DNA from 3 places in the Micromonospora sp. NPDC049891 genome. Region 3 is predicted to be linked to each of the others. Evidence: riboswitches for the same ligand, from Rfam matches in the RefSeq annotation. Region 3 holds a riboswitch; each other region holds the start of a gene.
The links. A riboswitch is a leader RNA that binds a small molecule or an ion and turns the genes downstream of it on or off. The one in region 3 is predicted to bind cobalamin.
Positions count from the first base shown of each region.

Region 1: another riboswitch for cobalamin. It lies ahead of AB0I71_RS03385 (ribonucleoside-diphosphate reductase subunit alpha); the one in region 3 lies ahead of AB0I71_RS24585 (acyl-CoA thioesterase).
Region 2: another riboswitch for cobalamin. It lies ahead of metE (5-methyltetrahydropteroyltriglutamate--homocysteine S-methyltransferase); the one in region 3 lies ahead of AB0I71_RS24585 (acyl-CoA thioesterase).

Region 1 covers NZ_JBFAML010000002.1:10,167-19,804, reverse strand. Annotated here, with positions in the region: gene AB0I71_RS03390 (ribonucleotide-diphosphate reductase subunit beta) at 1-476, opposite strand, end outside; gene AB0I71_RS03385 (ribonucleoside-diphosphate reductase subunit alpha) at 467-2,827, opposite strand; cobalamin riboswitch at 2,968-3,174, opposite strand; gene AB0I71_RS03380 (hypothetical protein) at 3,246-3,683, opposite strand; gene AB0I71_RS03375 (hypothetical protein) at 3,680-3,829, opposite strand; gene AB0I71_RS03370 (helix-turn-helix domain-containing protein) at 3,976-4,983, opposite strand; gene AB0I71_RS03365 (hypothetical protein) at 5,238-5,780, shown strand; gene AB0I71_RS03360 (MarR family transcriptional regulator) at 5,981-6,466, opposite strand; gene AB0I71_RS03355 (NAD(P)/FAD-dependent oxidoreductase) at 6,475-7,722, opposite strand; gene AB0I71_RS03350 (GNAT family N-acetyltransferase) at 7,820-8,311, shown strand; gene metH (methionine synthase) at 8,312-9,638, opposite strand, start outside.
Region 2 covers NZ_JBFAML010000015.1:69,182-78,819, reverse strand. Annotated here, with positions in the region: gene AB0I71_RS19995 (hypothetical protein) at 146-700, opposite strand; gene AB0I71_RS19990 (DUF6817 domain-containing protein) at 864-1,397, shown strand; gene coaD (pantetheine-phosphate adenylyltransferase) at 1,394-1,879, shown strand; cobalamin riboswitch at 2,006-2,216, shown strand; gene metE (5-methyltetrahydropteroyltriglutamate--homocysteine S-methyltransferase) at 2,329-4,566, shown strand; gene AB0I71_RS19975 (hypothetical protein) at 4,653-5,699, opposite strand; gene AB0I71_RS19970 (TetR/AcrR family transcriptional regulator) at 5,696-6,403, opposite strand; gene AB0I71_RS19965 (GNAT family N-acetyltransferase) at 6,460-7,002, shown strand; gene AB0I71_RS19960 (hypothetical protein) at 7,055-7,189, opposite strand; gene AB0I71_RS19955 (hypothetical protein) at 7,207-7,551, shown strand; gene AB0I71_RS19950 (DinB family protein) at 7,759-8,253, opposite strand; gene AB0I71_RS19945 (hypothetical protein) at 8,429-8,950, shown strand; gene AB0I71_RS19940 (GNAT family N-acetyltransferase) at 9,050-9,638, shown strand, end outside; gene AB0I71_RS19935 (SDR family oxidoreductase) at 9,635-9,638, opposite strand, start outside.
Region 3 covers NZ_JBFAML010000023.1:59,479-69,116, forward strand. Annotated here, with positions in the region: gene AB0I71_RS24580 (peptidase) at 12-1,055, opposite strand; cobalamin riboswitch at 1,154-1,300, opposite strand; cobalamin riboswitch at 1,504-1,651, shown strand; gene AB0I71_RS24585 (acyl-CoA thioesterase) at 1,787-2,299, shown strand; gene AB0I71_RS24590 (hypothetical protein) at 2,303-2,584, shown strand; gene AB0I71_RS24595 (hypothetical protein) at 3,529-5,472, opposite strand; gene AB0I71_RS24600 (hypothetical protein) at 5,473-5,988, opposite strand; gene AB0I71_RS24605 (dsDNA nuclease domain-containing protein) at 6,018-7,400, opposite strand; gene AB0I71_RS24610 (ATP-binding protein) at 7,928-9,262, opposite strand; gene AB0I71_RS24615 (class I SAM-dependent DNA methyltransferase) at 9,379-9,638, opposite strand, start outside.

The DNA of each region.
Region 1 (9,638 bases), on a different contig from region 3:
TCGATCCACTTGAAGCAGAACTCGGCCTTGCGGGCGATCGACGGGATGTTCTCCACCGCCGCGAACGCCGCGAACCGTTCCCGCTCGTCCGGCACGTAGGTGTCGAGGAGGTTCAGGTAGAACTGGACGTGCACCGCCTCCTCGAACAGTTGCCGCGACAGGTAGAGCCGACCCTCCGGCGAGTTGACGTGCTGGTAGAGGTTGAGCACGAGGTTGTTGGCGACGATGGTGTCGCCGGTGGCGAAGAACGCGACCAGCCGGGACACCAGGTGCTGCTCCGCCGGGGACAGCTTGGCCAGGTCGGCGAGGTCGGAATGCAGGTCGACCTCCTCGACGGTCCAGGTGTTCTTGATGGCGTCCTTGAACCTGTCGAAGAACTGCGGGTAACGCATCGGCCGCAGGGTCAGGTCCATGCCGGGGTCGAGCAGCATCTGCCGCTTGTCGGTGCTGGTCTCGGAAAGGGTGGTCACTGGCATGCCTCGCAGCTCTCGGGATTCTCCAGGGAGCAGGCCAACGCCTCGTCGTCGCTCACCGCGACGACCGGCTTGATGGCGACGGTGGCCTGCTGGATCCGGGTCGCCGGACGCGACCGCAGGTAGTAGGTGGTCTTGAGCCCGGCTTTCCAGGCGTACAGGTACATCGAGGAGAGCTTGCCGATGGTCGGCGCGCTCAGGAACAGGTTGAGCGACTGTGACTGGTCGATGAACGGGGCACGGGCGGCGGCCAGGTCGATGAGCGCCCGCTGCGGCAGCTCCCACGCGGTCCGGAACAGCTCCCGCACGTCCGCCGGCAGCTCGCCGATGCCCTGCACCGACCCCTCGGCCCGCTTGATCTGTTCCCGGATCGGCGCGGTCCACAGTCCGCGCGTCTTCAGCTCCCGCACCAGGTAGGTGTTGATCTGAAGGAACTCACCGGACATCGTCTCGCGTTTGAACAGGTTGGACACCTGCGGCTCGATGCACTCGTAACATCCGGCGATCGAGGCGATCGTGGCGGTCGGCGCGATCGCGACTAGCAGCGAGTTCCGCAGTCCGTGGCGCGAGATCCGCTCCCGCAACTCCGTCCACCGCTGGGCCTGCGTCACCTCCGCGCCCCACAGGTCGGGATGCAACTCACCCTTCGCGGCCCGGGTTTCGGCGTACGCGGGGTGCGGGCCGAACCGTTCGGCGAGCCCGACCGACGTTTCCAGCGCGGTCAGGAAGATCTCCTCCTGTACCCGGGTCGACAGCTCCCGTGCCGGCACCGAGTCGAACGGCAGACGCAACGTGAACAACGCGTCCTGCAGGCCCATCAGCCCGAGCCCGACCGGACGCCAGCGCGGGTTCGACACCGCCGTCTGCTCGGCCGGGTAGTAGTTGATGTCGATCACCCGGTCGAGGAACACCACAGCCGTGCGTACCGTGGCGCGCAGCTTCTCCCAGTCGACGCCGTCGGCGGTGACGTGCGCGCCCAGGTTCACCGACCCGAGGTTGCACACCGCCGTCTCGGTGTCGCTGTTGACCTCCAGGATCTCCGTGCACAGGTTCGACAGGTGGATCGTGTTGCCGGGCGCACCGGTCTGGTTGGACAGTCGGTTCGCCGCGTCCTTGAACGTCATCCAGCCGTTGCCGGTCTGCGCGAGCGTACGCATCATCCGGCCGTACAGGTCCCGGGCCTTCACCGTCCGCACGGCCTTCTTCTCCGCCGCCCGGTACGCCTCGTCGAACGCCTCGCCGAAAAGGTCCGGCAGCTCGGGCGCGTCCGACGGGTCGATCAGCGACCAGTCGCCGTCCGCCTCCACCCGCCGCATGAACTCGTCGGGAATCCAGTTGGCCAGGTTCAGGTTGTGGGTACGCCGGGACTCCTCGCCGGTGTTGTCCCGCAGCTCCAGGAACTCCTCGATGTCCGGGTGCCACGGTTCCAGGTACACGCAGGCCGCGCCCTTACGACGGCCGCCCTGGTTGACCGCCGCCACCCCCGCGTCGAGGGTCTTGAGGAACGGCACGATGCCGTTGGACCTGCCGTTGGTGCCCCGGATCAGCGCGCCCCGACCCCGGACCCTCGACCAGGAGATGCCGATACCGCCGGAGAACTTCGACAGCTTCGCCACCTGGTGGTAGCGCTCGTAGATCGAGTCGAGTTCGTCGCGCGGCGAGTCGACAAGGAAACACGACGACATCTGGGTGTGCCGGGTGCCCGAGTTGAACAGCGTCGGTGAACTCGGCAGGTACGCCAGGCTCGACATCAGCCGGTAGAACCCGATCGCCTCGCCCGGTGTCTGCGACAGCCCGCAGGCGACGCGCAGCAGCCAGTACTGCGGCGTCTCCACCACCAGGCGGGTCTGCGGATGCCGCAGCAGGTAACGGTCCGCGACCGTACGCAGGCCGAAGTACTCGAACCGCAGGTCGCCGTCCGGGTCGACCGCGTCGTCCAGCTTGCGCGAGTTGCGGGCCACGAACGCCGCAGTCGCGTCCCCGATCAGCCCCAGGTCGTGCGCGTACCGGATGGACTGGCTGAAGCTGGCCACCTGCTGTCCCCGGACCTCCTTGTCCACGTACGCGGCCAGCAGCCGCGCCGCCAGCTTCGAGTACTGCGGCTCCGCACCGATCAGCTCGGCGGCCGTCTGGATGGACAGCTTGTCCAGCTCGGCGGTGGTGGCACCGTCGTACAGGCCGCTGATGGTCTTCGTGGCCACCCGCAGCGGATCGACCTCGTCGAGGTCGGTCACCCACCGCTCCACCGCCCGGACGATCTTGTTGACGTCCACCGGTTCCGTGGCGCCGTCGCGTTTGCGGACCTGCATCACATGCCGGCGCTGCTCCGACACACCTGCGTCGGAGGCCGGCATCTCCCGCACGACCGTCACGTCTCTCTCCTCGCGCCGTCTGCTGAGGGCCTCGGACACGCGGGAGGACGCCACGGACCCGCGCCGAGGGCGCGGCCGTTGATGGCGTCGGCCGTCCCACGCGGCCTGCGGCCGCCGCCCACGAGTGCGGGCGGCGTGCTGGCAGGTCTTCGGACTCGTGGGCGTGCTCACGCGCTCCTACTGGCCGTCGCTTCCCAGGCCGGGGCCCAGTGCGTTGTGACGGCTGTCGTTCCCACTCACCGCTGCGGGGCAGTCCCGGATTCGCACCGGGTTCCCTCTTGCCTCGGCCGCCCCGGATGGGCGCCCGAACCAGCTACAGGTGACACCATATATGGGTCACCCACGAACGCAAGACACCAGATGGTGTGTCGGCGAGTCCTGCAACAGATGTCACATCCGGCTACGCCGTCCGGCCGGTGCGTGCTTGACCGGTCGCAGGCAGGCGGGCGTACGAAGAGGACGGCGGATGCGACGGGGTCCTGATCGTCGGCCACGCCCCGGCGTGGCTACCCGCCCCGCAGGTACACCGCAGCCACGCGAGAAACCGGGTCGTCAGCTCGCCGGGGTCCTCACGCGGCAGGTCGTCCAACGCCGCCGTCAACAAGGCACCCGCGTACATCGACAGGCCCACCCGGTCCCGGCCGTACGCCTCGGCAAGCCGCACCCGCGCTGGGGCGCACGGCCACGACGGTTCGCCCTCGCAACTGGCGCACGTCCACTCCGGCCGGCGGGGCAGGTGCTCGTCGGCGAGCCGGGCGGGCAGGGCGTCGACGGCCCGGCCGATTCGCACCGCCTCGGCGGCCATCGCGTCCCGATAGCTGACGGCACGCCCAGTCATGCCGGCCACCGGGCTTTGCGCCGGGCCTGGTCGAGCAGGCGTTGCCGGGCGGCCTCCTGCTCGACGGTCTCCCGCCGCTGCCCGCCGTCAGCCAGCGGTATCGGCCGCTGCCGCAGCCACCACCAGAACCTGTGCCACCTGCTCACGCCATCACCTCCGCCGAAGTTCGAGGACGGGGGCGGCGGTACGTGGGGGCGCACCGCCACCACCCACAAGAATCGTGCGATGGCCGTGGGCACTCAGGGCAGGTGCGAGGCGTCCGGCGTCCTGTCCGGGACGGTTGACGGACAGCTCAGCCGGTAGCGACCGCGAGTGCCTGCCGATACTCCTGCGTCCATGCGGCGTCCCGCTGGTCAGGCGGCAACCCAGCCAACCCGGCGCGCAGATTGTCGATGCCGGCCGACGTGTCGCCGAGCGCCAGATAGGCCAGCCCGAGGCCCATCCTGCTGAACGTGGGCGTCAGCCAGTAGGCCAGGACCGGTGCCTGCTCGCGCTCGGCCGCCTCGGTGAGGTCACTCGCCGCACCGAGGAGCCCTGCCGCTGAGTGCCGATCGCCGAGTAGCGCGAACCCGTGGGCGGCCTGGACCGCGTCGCCGACGCGTTGCAGGGCCGTCGCCCCGGGTGTGTGGTACGCGGCGAGGAAGTGTCGCACGATGCCGCGCGGGTTGCCCCGCTGCCGCTCCAGGTAGCCTCGGAAGTTCTCCACCTGCGCCGCGAGCGGGCCACTGTCAACGGCGTCGGCCTGCCTGGCGGCCTCGGTCAGCACCTGTATCGCCTCGCCATCGTTGCGGGCTTCGGCATGCAACCAGCCGACGAACTGCGTCCACTCCGCCACCAACTCGTGCAGCTGGCCGACGTACGGCCCGGCGGCCCGCTCGGCGAGTTGCTGCACAGCGGACTGCTGCGCCACCATGGCCGGCAGCGTCACCGGAGCCGGCAGAACGTCGTCAAGGCGGCGTTGCGCAGCCAGCACCTCGGCGAGCGACCGCACCGCAGCGGCGTCGAGGCGGGTCGGTTCGGCGAGCACGTACGCCAGGCGGTCATCGTCGTCGGGGGTGGTCACGGTCGGGGCATCGACCACCATCGCGGCCAGCTTCCCGCCGGCCTGCAGGGTGTCGTCAAGGTGTGCGGCGAGTTCCCGGGACGGTCGAGTACGACCCGTCTCGAGGTCGTGCACGTAGCTCTTCCCGACGTACGCAAGGCGAGCCAGATCGCGCAGTGACAGGCCACGGACACGTCGAAGTCGGGCAAGCTCAGCGGGGAACCGTGGGTCAACGATGGTGCGCGCGCTCGGCGGCATGGCGAAGCTCCCAGGTGGAGGACTGTGCGGCGATCCGCTGGCCCCCACACCCGCGAGCCGCCACAATCGACGGTACCCGGCTCCGACATGCAGCGGCAGCAAACGTCAGACGAGCCAGGCCCGTGTCGGCGACATGGCGGCTCGCGCAGACCTGTCGAATCCGGTCATCGGCGGAGGCACGACGCCGCGTCATCGTCATCGGCCCGAGACTCAACCGAGCTCGGAGGTCGACCCTGCTCTGCGATCGTCAGAGCATGGTCGCCCCGACGCGCGCGAGGACACGGCGGATCGTCGCCACGCTGGCCGCCGCGCTGCTCGTCCTGACCGGCCTGACCTCCTGCACGCCAGAGATCAAGGGCATCACCGGCCTGACCGTGGATGCTGACGGCCGGCCGCTCGCGGCACTGACCTGGTGCGCGGACAAGCCGCCGGACGTGATTGTCCTTGCCACCGAAGACGCGGTCTCGCCCACTCCGTCCGGCGCTCCGGCACCGTCCGCGAACTGGCCGAGTTGGCCGGGCCGGGACTATGACGTACCCGGGGACGTGACCTCGCCGGCCAGCGTCCAACTGCCGGGATTTCCGCCCGATCCCGCTCCTGATCGGCGCGCCACCTTCCGCATGTACGGCGTCGCCGGCAACAACAGCTTCACCACCCACTCGGTGACCTTCCGGCTGCCCGAACTCGCCGGCCTGCAACCAGGATCGGTCATGATCACCGCCATCGTGAACAACGACGAGGTACCGAAGTACGTTTCCCTCGACGAGTTCGCGCGCCTCGGCAGGGCCGAGTGCTGACCTCGCGCGGTTCTGCCATCCTGGCCGGGTGAAACCCAACCTGGAGAGGATCCCAGGAGAGCAAGACCGACTCGCCCAAGAGATCCTCGCCCACGCGCCGCGACGCATCGAGCAGAGTTTCGTACGTTCCCTCGACCCGGCCTCCGGACTTCCGCCCGACCTCTTGGTCACACAAGCACCTCGGGAGTACCGGCCTACGCTCAGGCAGACCGCTGCGCGTCGCCGCTGCGTAGGCGGTCCAACTCGGCGAGGTACATCTCCTGCATGCGGTCGTAGTGCCGGACCAGCAGCATGATCTCCTCGACGCGGTAGCCCTCGACGAGCCGCTCCGCCCGCTCGGCGAACCGCTCGTACGGTCGCGTCAACTCGGCGACCCTTTCCGGCCGCAGGGTGACGATCACTCGTCGCCGGTCCGCCGGATCCCGTTCGGCCGTCACGTAGCCGGCCTGCTGGAGCCGGCGGAGCATGCTGGTCACCGCCCCCGTGGTGAGGTTGGTGCGCTCGGCGACCTGTCCCGCGGTGGCGGATCCGACGTCCGCCAGGTAGTCCAGGCACTCCAGGTCGCTCACCGTGAGGCCCAGCCGTTCCGCGATGGCGTACCGGAACACCATGGACAGCCGCGAGGTTTCCCGCCCGGCACGCATGAGGTCGGCGATCGCGGACGTACGGGCCAGCTCGTGGGACATGTCGGCAATCATGCCTCCGGCACGGTGACCCGGTGCAGCCGAGGTAACAACCGGGTCAGCACCCAGTGGGGTGCGGCCGCGCCTCCGGTGAGGCGCCGCATCAGCTTGGCGGCGGTGTCGACGGCGTGGAAGGCGTAGGGCACCATCTCGTCCTGGTAGCCGGCGATCGCCTCCTCCACCGGCGTGCCGTTTCCCCGGGCCTCGACCAGCTTGTGGCCGAGCAGGGCGGCGTCGCGGAGCGCGGTGTTGCCGCCGTGAGCGCCGAACGGCGGCATGACGTGCACGGCGTCACCCATCATCGTCGCCCGGGGTACCGCCCACCGGTGCGGGCGTTGGCCGGTGGCGAAGACATTGAGCACCGTGGCGTCCAGTTCGGCCGTGTCGACAAGCCGTCGGATGAGCGGATGGAAGTCCGCGCTCATCACCGCAGCCTGTTTCCAGAGCGCCAGCAGGCTGCCGCGTACGTCGATGGGCACCTCCTCCTGGCGGAGCAGCAGTGCCCACATGACGTAGTCGTCGCCGGTGGGCGCGTAGCTGCCCGGGGCCAACCGGGCGAACGCCCGCCCCGGGCTCTCGCCGAACCGCATGGAGGTGAAGAAGAAGGCACGGCCCGGCCGGTCGGCGATGGCCAGGACCCCGCTGGTACGCAGTGCCTCCGGAATGACGCTCGCACCGTTGCGCCACAGGGGTGACCGGCCGTAGATGCCCACCATCGGGGTGCTCGCCGGGTCCGCATCCGGCATGATCTGCCGGCGCAGCGCCGAGCCGACGCCGTCGGCGCCCACGACGACTGTTGCCGGGGCGGCCCCGCCGTCGGCGAACCGCAGCCGCACCCCTGCCGGGCCGCCGCTGTCCACCGCGACTGCGGCCTTGCCGTAATGGATACGCCCGTCCAGTCCGGACTGCAGGATCGACCGCAGGGTCAGCCGGTCGACCTGGCGGGTCGCGTGTGGCTCGTCCTTGAAGTTGATGGTGAATGCGTCCCGCAGCCGGCTGTCGGTGAAGCGCAGGTGCCCGCCGGGCTCGTCACCGGTGGTCAGCGCCAGGCGGTACAGCGGGCGGGGCAGACTCTCGCGCAGGGCCTCCAGCCCGTACCTGTTGAGAATGATCCGGTAGCCCTGCCGTCTGACGAAGGGGCCCGGATCCCGCTCGTAGACATGCACGTCGACGCCGGCGCGCATCAGGTACTGGGCGAGGCAGAGGCCGGAGAGGCCGGCACCGGCGATTGCCACCGAGAAGTCGGTCGATGCGTTCATGTAGTTATCTTAATCGCTAAGATAATTTGGGCAAGACCACCCGCAAGCCACGGTCCACCGAGCCCGACCGACCACCTCGGACCGGTAGGCTCCCGAGATGCTGCTGCGCGACTTGGAGCCCGCTGACCTCGATGCGTACGTCCGGATGCGCGGCGATCCGGTGATGATGTCGGAACTCGGCGGACCGCAGCCGCGCGAGCGTATCGCCGGTGAGCTGACGCGGGACCTCGAGACGGTCCGCGAGGACAGCGCCTGGATCAAGATGATCGTTCCCGGTGACTGCCCGCAGGTGGCCGGAACCGTGACGCTGTACCCCCACGGAGGCATCTCCGAGATCGGTTGGATGGTCCTGCCGGAGTTCCAGGGCAGAGGCCTGGCGAGCCGAGCCGTACGCACGCTTCTCGACCTGGCCCGCGCGGACGGGCGTTGGGGGCTGATCCACGCGTTCCCCAGCACGACGAACGCAGCATCCAACGCCATCTGCCGCTCGGCCGGATTCTCCCTCGTCGGCCAGGAAGAGACGGCCTTCGCAGGGCGCATCTTCCAGACCAGCCACTGGGTGTTCGATCCCTCCACCCAGTCGCGGTGATCATTTGGCGTTGAAGTAGCTGGCCTCGGGGTGGTGGACGACGATGGCGTCGGTGGCCTGCTCCGGCATCAGCTGGAACTCCTCCGACAGTTGCACACCGATCCGCTCGGCACCGAGCAGCTCCACGATCTTCGCCCGGTCCTCCAGGTCCGGGCAGGCCGGGTAGCCGAACGCGTACCGGCAGCCCCGGTAGTCGGTGCGCAGCAGACCGGCCAGGTCCGCCGGGTCGTCGTCGGCGACGGTACGGCCGTCGGGCAGCCTCAGCTCGGCCCGGACCCGCTTGTGCCAGTACTCCGCGAGGGCCTCGGTGAGCTGCACCGACAGGCCGTGCACCTCCAGGTAGTCGCGGTACTCGTTGCGGGCGAACAGCTTCGCCGCGTACTCGCTCACCGGCTGGCCCACAGTGACCAGCTGCAACGCGACCACGTCCAGTTCCTCGCCGCGCGGGCGGAAGAAGTCGGCCAGGCACAGCCGCCGCTCCTGCCGCTGCCGGGGGAAGGTGAACCGGGCCCGTTCGGCGTGCCCGTTCTCGTCCAGGAGCACCAGGTCGTTGCCCTCGGAGTAGGCCGGGAAGTAGCCGTAGACCACGGCCGCCTCCAACACCTGGTCGGCGATGAGCCGGTCCAGCCAGTAACGCAGCCTCGGCCGGCCCTCGGTCTCCACAAGTTCCTCGTACGACGGGCCCTTGCCGCCGCGCGCGCCACGAAGCCCCCACTGGCCCATGAAGGTGGCCCGCTCGTCCAGCAGCGCCGCGTAGTCGGCCAGCGGCACCCCCTTGACCACCCGGGTGCCGTGGAACGGCGCGATCGGCACCGGCACGTCGGCCGCGACGTCGGAGCGTACCGAGGCGTCGTGCAACTCCGGCAGCGACTCGGCGACCACCGCGCGCTGCCGTTCCCGGCGGGCCCGCCGCGCCGCCAGGGCCGCCTCCCGCTCGGCGTCCACCACCGGGGCACCGCCGCGCTTGGCGGCCATCACCCGGTCCATCAGGGACAGCCCTTCGAAGGCGTCGCGGGCGTAGTGCACCTGGCCGGGGAACATCGACCGCAGGTCGTCCTCGACGTACGCCCGGGTCAGCGCCGCGCCGCCGAGCAGGACCGGCCAGCGCTCCGCGACCCCGCGCGACGCCATCTCGACCAGATTCTCCTTCATGATGACGGTGCTCTTGACCAGCAGGCCCGACATGCCGATGGCGTCGGCGCGGTGCTGCTCGGCGGCGTCGAGGATGGCGGAGATCGGCTGCTTGATGCCGATGTTCACCACCTCGTAGCCGTTGTTGGACAGGATGATGTCCACCAGGTTCTTGCCGATGTCGTGCACGTCGCCC
Region 2 (9,638 bases), on a different contig from region 3:
GCTGAGGACACCCTCGCCCGCCCGCGCCGTCCGCAGGTCCGCGATGACGACGCATTGTCGGCGGACGGTCCCTGCCGCTGGCGGCCGCCCGGTACCAGCAGGGCAACGGGCGGCCGGTAGCGCGCGTGGCTGGCTGCCTTCGTGGTCAGCTCAACGTGAAGGTCACGTCGTCGACGTCGAAGGTCGTGACGCCGTTACCGGCCGTCTCGCTGGCGAGGAAACTGGCCGTCGCGGTGCGCTCGGTCGTCGCGGTCCCGGTCGACATGCTGTACTGCCGCCACTGTGACCCGCCGTCGAAGGCCAGTGAGAACCTGGTCTTCGGGGGTATCCCGGTGACCGCCAGCCCGACGTTCAGGTAGTCGCCGCGCATGGTCTCGGTGGTGGTGGTCCGGACCCAGAAGCGGACCGTCAGGTCGCAGTCTGCCGGCACCGTGACGGTGGTGCGCAGCAGGTCGGTACGCGTGACGTCCAACCCGGCGAAGGTGGCGTACGCCCGGCCGGTGTGTGCCGGCCGGGCCGCGTCGCCGAGCACGACGATGCGGGGTCCGGCATCCCAGCCGGTGGTGCCACGCTCGAATCCCGGATTCGAGTGGATCTGCCCGGCGCAGGGTGCGCCGGCGGCCGGCCGACCACTGGGCGCACTGCCCGTGCTCAGCACCAGCAGGGCCGCAGCGAGGGCGGTGGTGACGAACGCTTTCATCAATCCTCCCCGTGTCAAGACGTTCGAAGAACGATGCCAATCGACCATGCTCGATGAGATTCGGGGCGTCAAGCTCTTCCCGGGTTCCGGCGCCCGCAGTGCTGTGACATATTGCCCACCCGCGGGGCCAGCGGTTCCGGCAGCCGATACCTACAGTCGGGCCATGGGCACCGACGAAGGCGCGCGGGGCTGGCTCCGCCGGCATGGGGCGGAGCAGATCGCGCACCCGGGGGGCAACCTGTACGCCCACCTGTGTCGAGTCAGCGACCGACTTGCCGTGCTCGGCTGCGGCGATGAGGTGCGGGCCGCGGGCCTCACCCACGCCGTCTACGGCACCGACGGGTTCGACCTCGCCCTGCTTGACCGGGCCGATCGCTCCGTACTGCGGGACCTCGTCGGGGCCGACGCCGAGGAGCTCGTCTACCTGTACGGCGCCTGCGACCGTGGACGCAGCTGGCGGGAGCTGGCACGGACCGGCCAGGTGTTCGACCGTTTCGCAGGGCAGGTGAGGACACCGAAGCCGGCTCAGCTCCGGTCCCTCGTGGACCTGAGCATCGTCAACGAACTGGACGTCATCGAGCACGATCCCACGGTGGCGGCCCGCTACGGCGGTTACTTCCAGGAAGTGTTCGCCTCATGGTCGCCACTCGCCTCCGAGCAGGTCATTCGCGACGTGCAGCGGGTCCTGCGGCCGTGAGACCCGGACCATCCGCCGGGCCGCCCGCGGCGGCGCGACCCCCCGGTCGGGTACGCGTACGAGCGGTCTACCCCGGCAGCTTCGACCCCTTCACCGCCGGGCATCTGAACGTGGTGGAGCGGGCCTGTGCCCTCTTCGACGACGTGGTCGTGCTCGTCGCGGTCAACAGCGGCAAGCACCCGGGCGCCGACGAGCGGGAACGAGCCGCCGCTGTCCGGGCCGCGTTGCCTGTCGAATGGCCCTCCGTCACCGTCGCGGCCTGGCGCGGGCTGACCTCCACCTACTGCCGTCGCCACGACGTAGGTGTGATCGTGCGCGGCGTGCGTGACACCACAGACCTTCAGGCCGAGTACCGACTCGCCGCGATGAACCAGTCGCTCGGTGTCCCCACCCTGTTCCTGCCCGCGCAGCCGGAACTGAGCAGGGTGTCGTCGACCGCGGTGCGTACGGTGGGGACGTCGCCCTCGTCCGCCCGGTCGTAGCCTGCCGCCATCGGCGCAACCCTGCCGCACCGCCGCGCCGGAACATCTGACACCGGCGAACCGGTCAGCGGCGCACGCCGTCCCGTACGTCGGACACTCCCGACCGGTCGGCACGCTCTGACCCGTACCATGGCCGGTGGCGCTGGTTCGTCCCGTCCGCTCGGGCGGGACGTCGCAAGAGGGAACCCGGTGTGAGACCGGGACTGCCCCGCAGCGGTGAGTGGGAACGACCGCCGTCAACAAGCACTGGACCGCGAGGTCTGGGAAGCGACGGCCAGTAGGCGACCTGGTGTCATGCCCGCGAGTCCGAAGACCTGCCAGTGCTGCGCACGCCGCCGGTGTGCGCCGCCGGCGGCCTCTCGGGAGGGTCAGGGCGGAAGCCGGTACCCGAGGTGTACCCGTCTTCCCCTCTCCGTGTCCGCCGGACACTTCGAGGGAAGGACCCCCTGGTGAGTACCGCATTCGGGCAGAGCACCGTGCTCGGCTACCCACGCATCGGTGCCAATCGTGAACTCAAGAAGGCTGTCGAGGCGTACTGGGCCGGCGCTGTCGACGCCGAGGCTCTGGACAGCACCGCCGCCGGACTGCGGGCGCAGGTGTGGCGGACGCTCCGCGACGCCCGGCTCGACGCGATCCCGTCGAATGTCTTCTCCTACTACGACCACATGCTCGACACCGCCGTGGCCGTCGGCGCCGTCCCGACCCGGTTCACCCGGCTGGGCCTGTCCACCCTGGACACCTACTTCGCCATGGCGCGGGGTGTCGACGCCGAGCCGGCGCTGGAGCTGACGAAGTGGTTCGACACCAACTACCACTACCTGGTGCCGGAGATCGCCCCCGACACCGTCTTCACCGCTAATCCGGCGAAGGCGTTGGGCGAGTACGCCGAGGCCCGCGACCTGGGCATCACCACCCGGCCGGTGTTCGTCGGACCCGCCACGTTCCTGCTGCTGGCCAAGGGTGAGGATCCCTTCGCCCGCCTCGACGACCTGGTCGAGACGTACGCCCGGATTCTCGCCGCCCTGGCCGACGCGGGCGCCGGCTGGGTGCAGCTGGACGAGCCGGGCTACGTCGCCGACCGCACCCCGGTCGAGATCGACGCCCTGCGCCGCGTCTACACCCGGCTCGGTGAACTCACGCACCGACCCCGGATCTTCGTCGCGACCTACTTCGGTGACCTCGGCGACGCGCTGCCCGCCCTGCTGGGCACCCCTGTCGAAGCCGTCGGTCTGGACCTGGTCGCCGGACCGGGCAACCTGCACCGGCTCGCGGCCGCCGGACCACTGGGTGGCAAGACGATCGTCGCCGGCCTGGTCGATGGGCGCAACATCTGGCGCACCGACCTGCGGGCCGCCGTCGCGGCCGGCGCGACGGTCGCCGGGCTGGCCGACCACGTCGCCGTGTCCTCGTCCTGCTCGCTGCTGCACGTGCCGGTCGACCTGTCCGCCGAGACCCACCTCGACCCCCGGCTGTCCGAGCGGCTGGCGTTCGCCCGGCAGAAGGTCGACGAGGTCGTCGTGCTCGGCCGCGCGCTGCGCGACGGCACCACCGCGCTACCCGAGCCCCTGCCGGGGACCCCGGCGGACTGGCGTCACGACGACGTACGCGGTCGCCTGGCCGCGCTGCGTCCCACCGACCGGCAGCGTGGTGACTACCCCACCCGGGCCGCCCGCCAGCAGGAGCGGCTGGGCCTGCCGGAGCTGCCGACCACCACGATCGGCTCGTTCCCGCAGACCGCCGAGCTGCGCAGGGCCCGCGCCGCGCACCGGGCCGGCCACCTCGACGACGCCGGCTACGCCCACCGGATGCGCGCCGAGGTGGAACAGGTCATCCGGTTGCAGGAACAGCTCGGCCTGGACGTGCTCGTGCACGGGGAGCCGGAACGCAACGACATGGTGCAGTACTTCGGCGAGCAGCTCGACGGCTTCGCGGCCACCGAGCACGGCTGGGTGCAGTCGTACGGCTCCCGCTGCGTACGCCCGCCGATCATCTACGGCGACGTGGCCCGCAAGGCGCCGATGACCGTCGAGTGGTCCACCTACGCGCAGTCGCTGACCAGCAGACCGGTGAAGGGCATGCTCACCGGCCCGGTCACCATCCTGGCCTGGTCGTTCGTCCGCACCGACCAGCCTCTCGCGGACACCGCCGACCAGGTAGCGCTGGCCCTGCGCGACGAGTGCCGCGACCTGGAGGCCGCCGGGATCCGGGTCATCCAGGTCGACGAGCCGGCGCTGCGGGAGACGTTGCCGCTGCGCAGCGCGGACCAGAAGGCATACCTGGACTGGGCGGTCGGCGCGTTCCGGCTGGCCACCAGCGGTGTCGCCGACGACACGCAGATCCACACCCACCTGTGCTACTCCGAGTTCGGTGAGGTGATCACCGCCATCGACGCCCTCGACGCCGACGTCACGAGCATCGAAGCGTCCCGGTCGAAGATGGAGGTCCTCGACGACCTGGCCGCGATCGGCTACGGCCGGGGTGTCGGCCCCGGGGTGTGGGACATCCACTCGCCCCGGGTGCCGCCGCGCGACGAGGTGGTCGAGGCGCTGCGGCTGGCCGTCGCGGCCGTACCGGCGCGCCGGGTGTGGGTGAACCCGGACTGCGGGCTGAAGACCCGCGGCTACCCCGAGGTCGAGGCGTCCCTGCGGCACCTGGTCGCCGCCGCCGCCGAGGTCCGCGGCAACTGACACCCGAGCCGGGCGGACCCACCACACCGGGGCCGCCCGGCTCGACCCGCACGGTCACCTCACCGACATCACACGTCCGGCGTGGGCTACCGCTGGCCGTGCTGGTGGATCCGCCATCCACGACGGCCGGTGGTGAGGGCGTAGCCGACGGTGGCGACGCCAAGCGCCACACCCCAGCCGAGGAACACCAGCAGCGTGCCCGCCACCGCCCATTCCTCACGGACGTCCGACCAGCGAAGCTCGCCCGCGTGCAACTGTCCTACGAACACCGCGCCGCTCAACACGCTGTAGATGACGAGGGCCAGCGCCACCGTTGCGGCCGGGATCACCGCGAGCAGCGGTGGGACCTGTCGATTCCGCAGTCCCGGCACCCAGCGCGGGAACTGCTGCCCCCAGCGCTGTATCAGCCCGAGCACGAGCAGCCCGGCGACCGGCGGGACGAGGGTGATCGCGGCACCCGTCGGAGTCGAAAGGTCGTGATGGATGTCCGCGAGTTGCCGGGTAGCGATGCCGAACGGCACGCCGAGCGCCCAGAGCCCGTGTGGTACGGCCCAGCCGACCACTGGCAGCACGACTGCGACGTACGCCGCGCGACGGGTCCACCGAGGCACCGGCTGGAATCCCGCCACCGGTGCTTCGCGCCGGGGACCGACGGCGTTCGCGAGCCCGGCGAACAGGATGCCCCCGGTCAGCAGCGCGAGCCGGGCACCGAGGTCGCGCCAGTCCGAAGGACGCCCCGCCACCGCCGCCGGGATCTCGAAAAGCAGATGCAGCGGGAACGCGACGACCAGGAGCAGCGCGGCCGCCCTCCAGTTCCCGGCGGCCAACGCGCGGCCACGGAACCGGATCGAGACCGCGACCAGGATCGCGAGGGCGACACCGACCCCCACCGCTCCCCACCCCGCCCAGAACGGCAGCGTTGCGACGCGGTCCGCGCCGCAGCCACCCGCCGAGCCGACCAGGTCGGTGCGGTCGCAGGCGGTGTACCCCCACCGGCCGCCCGCGATCCAGTACGTGCGTAGAGCCAGCTCACCGACGACGAACACGATGCACGCCACCGCCCACGGCCAGATCCGGGCGACCGAACACGATCGGGGGGAGTGAGGGGGTCGCGTCGTCGTCTTGACGGTCATGCATCGATGCTCCGGGGCGACGGGTCGCCGGTCCTCCCTGTCCAGGGTGATGCGCTCCCTCTCCCGGGGGAGCACGGGCGGTTTCCGTCGTCCATCCCGGCCACGGACGGTGCCGCTGCCCCGTCCTGAAAGACGCCGAGCTGGTGGTGGACCGCGGCTGTCACGCGGTCGCGGTCCCCGGTCGCCAACAGGTCGAGCAACGCTCCCCTGAGGACGGCCAGAGCGAGGGTACGGCGGGCTGTGCCTTGTGCGCTGGCTCTCTCCTGCGGGGGCTGGCACTCGGCCAGGACGGTGAGCCAGTCGCGCACCGTGGCCGCGGCGAAGCCGCCCCACACGCCGTCAGGCTCCACAAGTGACGTGGCGTAGGTTTCGGCCCACAATTTCAGCAGTTGCTGGTGTTCTGCGGCGGCGAGCCACCCCCAGAGGCGCTTGACGGCGGTGGCCAGGCCGATGGCCTCCGGGTCGCCGGAGTTCTGGACATGGTTGAGGATCGCGAGTTCATCAGCGCGGGCCCGGGCCAGGACCGCCCGGGTCAGGCCGTCCTTGTTGCCGAAGAGGAAGACCAGGACGCGCGGGCTGGAACCGATCGCGGTGGCCAGCGGGCGCAGGGACAGGCGTGCCAGGCCGTGCTCCAGCGCGTACCGGTAGGCGGCCTCCAACAGTTCGGTCTTACGAGCGGAGGGAATTGTCGTCTCCTCGGTCACCGGCGTAGCCTACCTCTACTGAAACGCTCGTTTCAGTAACCGAGGGGGTTCGAAGCATGACGCATGGGTGTCAGCGGCGGGTCGAAATCACCGTGCGCCCCGCCGACCGTCCCGGGGACCTGGGCTGGGTGGTGATGGCCCACGGTGAGACCTACGCACAGCAGTTCGGCTGGAACACCGAATTCGAGGCGTTCGTCGCGACAATCGTCGCCGACTACGCCACCAGCCACGATCCGTCCCGTGAGGCGGCATGGATCGCCGAAGCCGACGGTGAACGTGTCGGTTCCGTCTTCCTGGTCGCGGGTGACGAGCCTGGGACGGCCAAGCTGCGCGTCCTCCTGGTCATCCCGACCGCCCGTGGCCTCGGCATCGGTAGCCGCCTGGTCGACAAGTGCCTGACCTTCGCCCGCCAGGCCGGCTACCGACACGTCGTCCTGTGGACCAACGACATGCTCGAGTCCGCGCGCCGGATCTACCAGGCCGCCGGATTCACCCTCATCGACGAGAAGCCTCACCAGAGCTTCGGTGACGACCTCGTCGGTCAGACCTGGTCGCTGACCCTTCAGCAGGACCGGCAGGGCAACGGCTCAGCAGGCTAGCGCGGCCTCCAGGGGAGCTCGGCGGTGTCGCGGTGCGCTGCGGTGCGATGGGTCAGCGGGGTCGCAGGTGCCGGAGGAAGAAGCGGTTCGCGTCGTCGCCCTCGAAGTGCGGGACGCCGGTGCGTCCGCCCATGTTGGCCTGCAGTGTCTTCGCCCTGAAGCCGAGGGCGTCGGGAGTTTCCTGCACTCGCTAAGGTCGTCGCCGTGAGCGATCATCAGGATGGCGCGTGGACGCTGCACCGGCGCGCCGACGGCCGGACACTCGCTGATCTCATAGTCACCGGTGGCGACTTTCCGTGGCTGAACGCTCGTGTCGAACCGAGAGCGGGACTGGAGGAGATCCGGCCACTGTTCGTCGAGGAACTGCGGCTGCTCGACGGTGTCGATGAGGATGTCGACTCCTGGGAACGCGCATACGACGCGGTCCGGAACGCCGTGACGATGCGGTACCCGGACGGCCAGGAGGTTCCTGAGTTCCTGCTCCACGTCGACGGCAACGAGGCGTGGTGGCGATGGAGTGACGAGCCCTTCGACGAAGAGGACACCTAGGCATGTCGTGCCAACCAGCCGAATTCCGGCAGGGTTGGCGACAAGACTCCGTTGATCAGGGTCGGTGCCTTGATCTGGCATCGGTACTCCGGTTCACGTACTGTCCGGCCGCTGACGTCGGGTGCGCGGCCGAAACGGGCCTCGGCATCCTGGTCGAGGCCGACGAGGCAATGTTCGCAGCCAGCGGAGCGCGTCGGGCCCGACTGGTCAGCGGCCGGTCGCCCCGTCCACGAGTTCTCGCAGGATGTCGGCGTGCCCGGCGTGCCGGACGGTTTCGCCGGTCATGTGAGCGAACACCCAGCGAAGCGTCCGAGGCTCGCCGTCCACCGGGCGGGCGGTGCGGACGTCCATGCCGCCAGCGGCACTGATGTGCGCGTCGCTCTCGGCGATCGCGCTGCGGTAGTCGGCGATGACCTGATCCGCGCGGCGGTCCGCGGCGACCACCATGTCGAAGTCGACATCGGCGTACCGCACGTCGCCCGCCAGGGTGAAGCCGAACCAGTACCGCTCGGCGTCGGTCAGGTGCGCAACCAGCCCCAGCAGCGTCGTGTCGGACACCACCAGGCGACGTCGTAGTTGTTCATCGTCCAACCCGCTGACCTTCTTCAGCACGCAGGACCGGGCGAAGGACAAGAACGCCAGCGCCGTGTCCAGCTCGCCGCCGTCGTTGCGCGGCACCCCTTCGCGTTGCGATTCGAGCACGGGTACGACCCTACGTCGATCCGGTCGACAGGTGTGTTGAGGTGGCTGACCAACGGATCAGCCTTCCGCCCGTACCGGATCCGCGTGAGCCGGCCGGCGTGCTTGTCGTGTCCGGTGCGGTGGACCGGACACCCGGAGGTTTCGCCGGCTCCCGCTTGCGGGTAGCGGACGGCTCATGAACCGCAACCTCGCGAAGGGCCTGCAGGTTGCGTGGGGCCTGCCGGAGTTCCGTGGCGGGCTGCGCCACCTCATCGATCTTGACGAGGTGGCGGTGCTGCTGGCCACACTGTCCGACCCCGATCATGACCGTGAGGTGGAGCGCAGCCTGGTGCGGCTGCTGCGGTCCGGCCTCGACACGGTCGAGATCCGGGAGGCTGTGTTGCTGCTGCTGGAGCAGGAGGAGGTACGCCGACCACTTGTCGCGGCGGTGGAGCCGCTCGCGGACCGGCCAGGTCAGTCCGCGGCCATCGCCTCAGCCGCCGAGGACCCGGCCGTGCGGCGCGAGGTGCGGGCGGTGCTGGACAGCCGCCAGGTGCGCGAGCTGATCTGGCATGCGCTGGAGAACCAGTTCAGCGAGAACCGATTCGGCCTGATCCGCCGCGCGGCGGTGCTGTTCCTGCGGCATTCGAGCGTCCGACGTCTGGCCTGGGCCCTGCACCGACACGGCGTGCTGCGCGAGCTACGTCCCAAGTCGTGATCCGCGTCCGTCGGGGCCGAGCGGGGGACCACCTCCCTGCCCGGCGGGACCCGGTAATTCGGATGTGTCGCGGTGCTGGGCTCGTTAACGTCCCACCTCGTGGGGAGCCCAGACCTACGCACCGAACGCCTTGAGCTTCGTCCCGTGCGTGACGAGGACATTGACCGCATCCTGGAGTACCGCAACCTGCCGGAGGTCACCCGCTGGCTGCTGCGTACCGATGTCGATCCGGCGGCCTTCCGGGCGGCGTGGCAGCGCGCGGCGGACGACCCCGACGACCACAGCGTGGCGGTGGTCCTCGACGACGTGGTGATCGGCACCGTCTCGCTCGACGTGGTCGACGGCATGGGGCAACCCGGCATGCCGGCACGGACGGAAGCCCAGCTCGGCTACATCTTCGATCCGGCGTACGGCGGCCATGGCTACGCGACCGAGGCGGCCACCGCGATGGTGGCGTACTCGTTCGACCGGTTGGGTGTTCGGAGGATCACCGCCGGGTGCTATGCGGACAACCTGGCATCGGTACGGATTCTCGAGAAGATCGGCATGCGCCGTGAGCAACACGGCATCGGCGACTCCTGGCACGCCGAGTTGGGCTGGGTGGACGGCTACACGTACGCCCTGCTCGCCGAGACCTGGCACCAGGCGACGGTCGGCAACGGTGGTGGGGAAGGTGGCCCGTGCTCAG
Region 3 (9,638 bases):
CTGCCGGCCGGTCAGCGGCAGGGCAGAGTGGGTGCGCCGGCGGTCGCGGTGACGGTGGAGAGCCGGGCATATCCGGTGCCGGTCAGACCGAGGACAGCCTGCGCGGTGGCGCGGGGGGCGGTACCGGGATCGAAGACGCCGCCGTCGAAGTCGACAGCGCCCCGGTCGGCGACCGGGGCGGCACACCCGACCTGAAGATCGGCCAGGAACACGCGGGCCCGGAGCCAGGCCAGCGGCCGGCCGCCGTCGCGCAGCGCCTGGGCGGCCAGTCCGGTGCTGTTGGCGTTCGCGACCCCACCGGCGTTGGTGAACCCACCGTCGTCGCCTTGCACCGAGAGCAGCCAGTGCAGCCCTGCGGCGGCATCAGCCTTACGACCGGCGGCCCGCAACGCCTGCACCGCGACGGCCGTCACGTCCACATCGGACGCACAGGCCGGCTGCGCGGGCAGCAGCGGATAGCCGCCGTCGGGGCACCGGGTACCCGCCAGCCATCCGGCAGCGGCCGCCGGCACACCTTGCGCGGTGCGGTCCAGCGCGAGAATCGCGAAGGACTGGCTGAACGCGTTGCTGAAATCACCCCACGCCGACCGGTCGGTGAAGCGGCCGCCGGACGTCTGGAGCGATTCCAGCCGGGCGATGAGGTCGACACCGCCGACGTCGGTCGGGTCACCGCCGCGGACCGCGACGGCGAGTGCGAGCTTGGCGGTCGCGCCCGCGTACGCCTCGGTGGTGCCGTCACCGATGTACCCGTCACGCACGTCCGGCCGGGTCGCCCAGGCCAGGGCTCGCGCGCCGAAGTCGTCGGCGACACCGGTGGCGGCGAACGCGAAGACCGCGTCCAGGGTCAACCCCTGGTCCGGGTACGCGACCCCGTCGAAGACGGCCTCGAAGCGTTCCCCGTCGACAAGCTGTCGGGCCAACCAGCCCGCGGCCGCATCGGATCGGACGGTGCCGGCCTGCGGGGGCGCGGCCATCACGGGTGTGGTCAGAGTGAGGGCGGCGAGCACACCGCAAAGCAGGGCGAGCAGGCGGTGCCGGCTCAGGCGGACGACCATCGGACGCGCCTTTCCGGCCCGGCGGTCGTCAGAAACCCGGCCCGCCCGGCGACGGCGCGGCTGGCCGGCCTCCGACCCGTGGGCCACGACGGGTGGGGAGCAGAAATCGCGGGTGCGGCAGGTATTCGGGCTCGCCACCAGGGAAGCTCCCGGCGGCCTACCGTTGCGGGCCAGCGCCGGACTTCGACCGGACTTCCCCCGCACACACACGCGGTTGTTCAGTTGTCGCGCCAGTCTCGTCTGCTCCCACAGCCACTGTCAATCCGCTACCGATCGCACACGGTGGGTCGTGACGGCGAGGTTCGTGGCGATCGCGGCCACGGGCCGACGCTCGGCGTCGGAGTGATGGGGCAACTCGCCACAGGTACCCGGGCCGGACGGTCGTCGGACCGGGTCAGGATAGGGTGGCCGACGGCGCTGGTTCGCCCGGCCGTGCGGTCGGGCGTCGTAAGAGGGAACCCGGTGAAAGTCCGGGACTGCCCCGCAGCGGTGAGTGGGAACGACAGCCGTCACCACGCACTGGGCCGCCCGGCCTGGGAAGCGACGGCCAGTAGGAGACCGGCCGAGTCCGGCACCGCCCACGAGTCCGAAGACCTGCCCGCGCTGCGGACACAAGGTGTGTGCGCTGCCGTCGACCTCGCGGGCGGGTCGGGCGGGTGACGCGCCGAGACGGCGCGTCCTCGACGTGCGCGCCGACGGGTCGGTGGCTTGTTCCCCGAGGACGGACACCCGTGCACGACACGACCACTCTCGCCGGCCGACCACCGTCAGCCTCCCACCTGACCCTGTCGCAGATCATGGACCAGCACCACACCAACCTGATGGGCACGGTCCACGGCGGCCGGATCCTCAACCTCATCGACTCCGTCGCCGGAGTGGTCGCCGCCCGGCACTCCGACGGCCCGGCCGTCACCGCCGCCATTGACGAGACCGCCTTCCTGCGCGCGGTCCGGGTCGGCGACGTCGTACACGTCGACGCCCGGATCACCTGGGCGGGACGCAGCTCCATGGAGGTCACCGTCAAGGTCACCGCCGACCGGTGGGACCGCGCCGTGCCACCGACCGACGTGGCCACCGCCCACCTCGTCATGGTCGCCGTCGACGACAACGGCCACCCCCGCCCGGTGCCGCCACTGCTACCCCAGACCGACGAAGACCGGCGCCGCTACCGCGAGGCACAGATCCGCCGCGAGCACCGCCTGGCCCTGCGGCAGGCCCTGCTCGACGGCACCGAGGAGCACTGAGACGTGCTCGGACTCTCCGCGGCGGCCCTCGCGGGCTACCTCGCCGTGATCTTCATGTGCGTCACGGGCACGATGATGTGGTGGACCCGCCGCAGCACCGCCTCCGGCCTTGCCGCGCCCCGGGCAAAACTCCCGCTCTGGGACAACAGGACCCCGCTCGGCGCGATGGTCGTGCTCGGCGTTTTCCTGCCCCTGTTCGGCCTGTCCCTGCTGGTCATCTTCGCCCTGGACCAACTCCTGATCCGCCGGCTTCCCGCACTGCGAAACTTCTTCGGCACCGTCTGACCCTGCCGAGCGCCGGCCGGCCCAACGTTCCGGGGAACCATCAACGGTGACCGGCCGCCTATCCGTAGGCGTGACTGGGTCGTCCGGCGCCGGCTTCGGTTTCCGGCACCCGCCTCGATTCGTGTGACTCGCAAGACGGCCAGCTACCCCGCCGCGTACCAAGCGGGTACGCCAGCACACCGGCGGGGCCGCTTCTGACGGTACGAGCCGGCACCCCGGTACCACACTGTTTTGCGCCCCACATTCCGCCCCGGCAGCACCCGAACAGGCGGCGCAGTCGAAAGATCCCTGGCCAGAGGCCGTTTCGGACGAAGTCTCAACACCGATCACCGAAGTACAGTGTGGGGCGCTGGGTGACCACGGCTGTGACCACGAGATCACAAACAATCGGCGCCAGTCGATGACTGACGCCGATTGACCTGCATAAACGCAAGGTGGAGCCGAGGGGACTCGAACCCCTGACCCCCACACTGCCAGTATGGTAACGATTCTGTCACGCCGTACCGCCGGATGCCAACAGGTGCTCTGAGCAGGGAAAGCTCTCTACGTCAAATCACACCCCCTGTCGCCACTTGTCACGCGATGACGGCTATTTGATCTTGGGCTGTGACCACCGAAGTGACCACGCTCAGTGTGGGAGGCTTCGTGCCACCCCGTCCAGCCAGCGCCGCCGCACCAGACCGAATAGCACATGGATACGATTCGGGAAAACAGGTGGTCTTCGCGATATCCGCACCAACGAGGCCGTTCACCTCGCCCGGCGGAACCGTAAACCCGAGCCACCCAGCAGGCGTGACCCGGCTGGTCGTCACCGGGCGGCCGTGACGCCGGGATCCGCCCGGCGCACGCCCCAGGACTGGTTTATCCAGTGCGCACTCCAGCGTCGCCGATGTCCGACAGATGATTGGGAGAGGACGGCGGCTTCCGAGGATTCGGCCGAGCTGTCACTGCTTCCCTTGGATGTCTTCGACCCGTTGGCCCTGACCGACCCCGGTGTTCGTGACTCCGGGAACGACTGAGCGCTGTGAGGTGAGATCGATCGTCGCATGTGTGCTCATGATGCCGGTGGCGAGGTCATTGTCGGCGACGATTATCTGAATTTTCCTGCCGTAGGTCTCCGCGAGAGTTACTAGTCGGGCATATAGGCGTCGGCCCAGTGCCACGTCTGGTTCCCGGTTACCGATTGCCTTACGTGGCGAGTCGATGATCAGGAGGTCGGGGAGAAGGACGCCGGGGTGGTCGATAGCTGTCGTGAGTAGGGTCAGGTGGTAGGCGACGTTGAGGGCGGTGCTGGCTCCGCCGCCGCTCGCTTGGAGTGCCTCGAACTCCGTGTCGCCTACCAGCGGCAGGAAAGTTGTGGGGTCGATTCGAGCTACGCCGTCAACAGGTATGCCGATGCGTTCGACTTCCTCCTTGAACGCCTCGTCAATGTCTTCGAGTTGAGTGCCGCGGCGCCGTAGAGCCTTCTCTCGTTCGGTGATGTCGACTGCGAGTTGACGCTGGGTTTTGCGGTGCTGGGCCACCTGTGCGCGAAGCTGGTCGAGCCGGCGCCACATCGCAGCGTGGCGGTTGGTCTCGTCAATCCTCTGCCGCAGGGCTTCTGTCTCGCGGCTCAGTCGCGCAACTAGTTCGATCCGGGGAGATACGGCTCCCGCAGTCGCCTGGTCGTACTCACGGTGGAGCGCCTCCAGTTCGGCATCTGCTTGGCTCGCTGCCTGTTGGGCCTGTGCATGGGCTGCGATATCGCTGCGCAGCAGTTGCTCGGTTTCGGCCATCTGGTCGTGGATGCGCCCGACGTTCTGAGCCGAGGACTGGATGTCGCCTAGGCCCACCGGCTCGATCGGCTGGCAGCAGAGGAGGCAGTCCGTCTCGGCGAGCTCGCGTGGGCCGAGTTCCTGCATGCATCGAGGGCAGGTGGAGAACTCGAACGGAGAGAGGAGTCCGACCGCTGTGCTGAGACGTTCTGCCTTGGCGAGATCCAGGTTCAGCTGAGCTAGTATCGCTTCCCTGCCGCGTATCGCCATCGCCATGAGGTCGGCTTCCTCGTGACGCTTCTTCGAGTTGGACAGCGCTGCGGATAACCGTCCCCGGCGTTCCTCTTCAGCCGCTGTCAGGGCCTCGACCTCCTCTCGCGTCGCCCGGAGCCGGTCCTCGGCCGCTCCGAGCTGTTGCAGAAGTTGTAGACGCCGTGCGCGCAGCTCGTCGGGGTCGGCTATGCCGTCCTCTCGGATGAAGCGGTCGATTGCGATGGCATCCTTCTCCAGTTGTTTGGCTTGGTCGCGCTCAAGACCTCGCCGGCGTTTGAGGTCGAGTAGCTCGGGGTCCGTGAGACCGAACATCAGCTCGAACGCGGAGATGCGCTTGGGGTTGACGTTGGGGTCGAGGTGACCGACTACCGAGCGGTCGATCTCCTTCGCCTGCAGGTAGCAGTAGCGGAAGATGTCCCTGAAGGTCAGCGCTGTGGTCCGCGCGTTGACACCCATGCGGCTCGTCGGCACGCGTTCGACGGGTATCCCGAGTGCTTCCAGCAAGAAGCGGGAGATGGACGGCCCGTCCGCTGGCGTCGGGCTCACCGGCCAGGTGTGCTCCACGACCCCCGACCCTGGCTCGATGATCTCCACGATTCCTGCATCGGTGCCGATGCGCCGGCGCAGAATCAGAGGGCTGTTGCCGGCCTGGATGGCCAGGTCGACGTGCGTAACGTGCTGGACCACCGCGGGTGTCAAGGCGGCGTTTCCCCCGAGCGCATGCTTGATGAGCATCAGGAGCGTCGACTTGCCCATACTGGTCGTGCCCGTGACGAGCGTAAGCGGCGAGGCGAAGTCGAACGAGTGTGCTGCGGTGTTGGTAGCGACTGAGAGCGACCTTATGCGAAGGTTGGTGGCCATCTAGATCTCGCTTCTGAGCGGGAGCGCGACAACGTCCGGTAGCCGCTCGTAAATCAGGTCCTTCAGCTCGCGGCCGGGCAGGTCGAAGTGCTGCCGGAGGAACCGGGCCCGCTCGGCCACGACCGCCCACGGATGCGTGGCTCCGAGTTGCCCACTGAGTTCTCGGCCGACGTCCGTCGGCGTGATCTCGGTAGCTCCGTCGACGCTCGCGTACGTCGCCAGGCGCTTGCCAACCAGTGCACCGAGTATGGGGTAGTACCGGTCGTCCCAAGGACCGTACTTGTACCGGATCATCCGGGTCTCCACCGCTCGCCGCTCGTCGGAGGTCGGTGCGGTGGCTGGCCATGGCGTTCCCGCCGGCAGCAGGCGTTCCGCCATGACCGGATACCTGAGCAGAAAGTCGACCTTGGCGAGCTTGGTCAGGCCACGGAAGGCGTGGCCCGGGTCAGCGAACTGGCAGATAAGAATGAGCACGCGGGCCTCGTGATACAGACTCTCCTGCCGCACGGCCAGCACAGCGGTCCGTGAAAGTGGCGAGGGTGTCATCACGCGACCTCAGGTCGCGCGAACCCAAACCTGCACAGGTCACTCAACTCGTAGGCGAACCCCACAATGTGGAAGTCGTCCAGCGGCACGCTGATCTTCGAGCTGAGTTTCGCCTGACGTAGCTCCTGGTGAAGAAGCGCCTGGAACTGGATGCCGTAGGGGCCGGCCTTGTCGATCAGCTGATGACGAACTCGGCGGACGATGTCGAGGATCTCCATCTCCAACCGGAACTCGGTCTCGATGTCTTCGGGAAACCCGGTTCTTGCCTGCGGCCACGTGTGAAGCCACAGGTCCCGAAGCCGGAGGGCATTGTCCTGTTCCGCCTCGTCAAGCAGACCGAGCCGCATCTTGTCGATGAGGCGGTGGCCACCGGCGGCACGGGGCGGTGCCTGACCCGCACGGAGCAACGGGACCGCTTCGCCGGCTGATCGTCGTGCCCCGAGACGCATAGCGGCGAGCACCGCATCCCGCGACACGGTCCGCCGGTCCACCGTCTGCGCCAGTTCCGACAACGGGTCGTACGCACCGGGGTTGGTCAGGAACTGGGCCAAGTCTGTTGGTCGGCCGCTACGATCTCGGCTCGCCTCCCCGATGAGCTGGGCCACTGCACCGTAGGCATCTGGAGCCGCCGCTTGCGAGTAACCCAGCCTGACCATCGCCGGCTCCGCTAGCTGCCGGATGTTGATGTCCTGGATGTGGCCCTTCGCTGCCCGGTCGCAGTCGAACCTGAAGACCAGCATGAAACGAAGAAGCATGTCGAACAGGCCGGGCGGTAGACCACTCGGGTCGTGCCTCCTCACCTTGGGTGGTGATGGAGATGTCGGCCTCGGGATGTTCTCCAGAGCATCGGACCTTTTCGCGACGTCCATCATGGCCCACGCCAGGTGCGCGAGGAGCCTTGTTCCGGCCGGAGTAGCGAGCGCAGCTGTCCGGCACACGTCAAACAGGGCGAGTGGCGACGGTTCGCTGCGTTTCCCGCCCAGTTTCGTGTTGCTGGCCAGACGTGCTGCTGGGCCGCTGGTGTATCCGAGCCACTTGTCAAAGAGGTGCGTCAGGCCGCCCTCGTCGCAAAGTTTGTTCATCGTGGTGTACACCATGTGGTCGTGGTGCTTCACCGACACCAGCTCCAGAAACGGGGGCTGGTCCCGCACGATGAGGAAGTCCTCGTGCCACTCGCAGACGATCTTGCTGATCGAAGGGTCGGACGGCATGCTCAGACAGAAGGACGCGATAATCTCCGTCTGGTAGTGGTAATTGCCCTGGGTCGGGGCACCCGCGTCCTCGGACGGTCGTCGATATAGGTCGAGAGCGAGCTGGCCGCTCGGGTCGACGCTCATGATCAAGCCGCGGTCCCGCTCGGCTCTCGATGATGCGTCACTCACGACATGGCCCACCTTCCTTGCGATCGGTAAGCGTGGCCTCACATCCAGCGAACCCGATCACACGGTGGTCACGCAATAGCCCATTGGATAGTGGAGGCCGGATCGTCGCTCAGACATGATCCAGCCGTTCGATCGCGGCGTATGGACCACCACCCGTCCGGCGGAGAGGTCTCGCGCTCGGCAGGCATGGCCAGCTACGTGTCGGTCTGCCCGCCGGGACCCGCTTCACGACCGCCGACTGTCGCACAGAGTGATCGGCTCGGGCCCGCCGGCAGATCTATTCGAGGTCGAGGTGTGCCAGGCTCGCGGAAGGGGCACCTGCGCGGTTTGCGCATCGGGTCGCATCCGACTCTGCCTGGGCCGGTCGGCAGCCATTTCGTCTGTCGGCTGACTCGGAGTCAAGCGGGCGCCCCGGGGGCACCGACCGGTCTGACCGGATGCCAGGCGAGGACAAGATCCACCGCCGGTATGGACGCGAGTTGAGGTCGAGGGCTGGCCCGAGGTTGCAAACGCCATCCCAGGTGCAGCTAATCTCCGCGCCGCAGCCCTGATAACCCGTGCCGGCTCCTGGCATCGGCTGAGCCTTCAAGGACTTGCTGCATTCCCAGCAATCCCGCGTCCAAGGCGATCTGCACCAACCAATCCTTGACCTGGGCGCTCCGGTCATCGACGGTAGCCAGGTCTAGCGCGGGATTCGCCAACAGGTGCGCCCCGCGAGACATTCCAGCATCAGGGATCAATCGCAGTCCGCCTATGTCCAGGACCTCGGTGATCGGTCGCGCCGTCCCCATGTGCAGAGCGCGCGGCTGTGGCACGGCTATAGGATCCACGCCAGCTAGCCCTGCCACCGGCTCGATCACCTCCTTGCTGGACAGGGTCGCGATCATCGCATCGATGAGGAGGCGAAGCTGGTGGATTGGGACACGCCAGGTGCAAGTAGCCTGACGGAGGCCATCGGTGGCAGCGCTGAAGCGAACGCCTAGATCGATCTCGACGCGCAAGTGCGTGCCGGGCTGGCCGTACGCGCCGGGCACCTCCAGTCGGGCGCATGCCTCGACCGCGGGATTTTGGTGATTGGTCCAGCCAGACGGGGCTCCGGACCACTCAAGCCGAACGGTGCGCGACCTGTTGAATCCCTTATGCTGAAACCGACTTATGCTGGCGCTGGCCGCTTCGCTGGTAACGAGGTCGGCAAGCTCCCGAGCAAGAAGAGAGTTTTGCAGGGCGGTGATGTAGGCGGTCACCGCTGACTCGGCCAACGGTCGCCACGTGGCGTCCGGTGCCATTGCGACGGTAAGTCCCGATCGGAGCACGAAGTCCACCGACTCATCCAGACCACCCGCCGCCTTGCTGGGCATTTGAGGTGCCGTGACGTTCCACGCGTCATTCTGGTACTGTCCCGCCGCGTTCTCAGCGAACAGGTCGCGAAGCCTTGCCCAGTCGGCGGGGTGGCTCGTGTTCTGATGCCGCACCCAAGCAACGCCATCGACGAGCAGGGGCCGTGTGTAAGTGCCGGGCACCACTCGAAGTACCAGCACATACAGTTCCGAGCTCTGGCCCAGCGGCACGGGAACAATCTCCGGCACATAGGGTGGTTCGATCTTGCTGTTGCAGTGCTCCACGATTGACTCGATAGCCTTCTCCTTGACGCCCTTGACGTCCCTCTTGTCGGTCACGCCGATGAGCATCAAGCCCCCATAGGTGTTGGCCATTGCAGCTACACCTTTGGCAATTGTCTGAGTGAACTGCTCCTTATATTCCACCACCGGCGATTCTGGACCAACCTGCCGCACCAGAGCGCGGATGCGGTCGATCGTGATTTCCGATAGGTGGGCATGAAGCAACGGGTGCGTAGGCGCCATCAGATCGTCACCTTCGGTAGTCTATTGCCGGCGTTTCGCACTAAGGTGCAGCCACCCACGGTCCTCGGCTCCACGCTCGCGAACCAAGCGAGAAAGCTTACGTCTCTGGCCGACTTTCATGATCCAGCGTCGTCAGGCGTAGCGGCGGCCTCCAGCGCGGCGGCGACCGCCTCGAATTCGGCTAGGGCGGCGGTGAGGTCTTCGACGATCTCTCGGGCGATGACCTCGGGTGCCGGGAGGTTGTCCATGTCCTCTAGGGACTGGTCGCGTAGCCAGGTGATGTCGAGGTTGACCTTGTCCCGGGCGAGCAGTTCCTCGTATGGGAAGGACTTGAACCGCTCGGTCTCGACGCGCTCGGAGCGGGGCTTACCCGGTA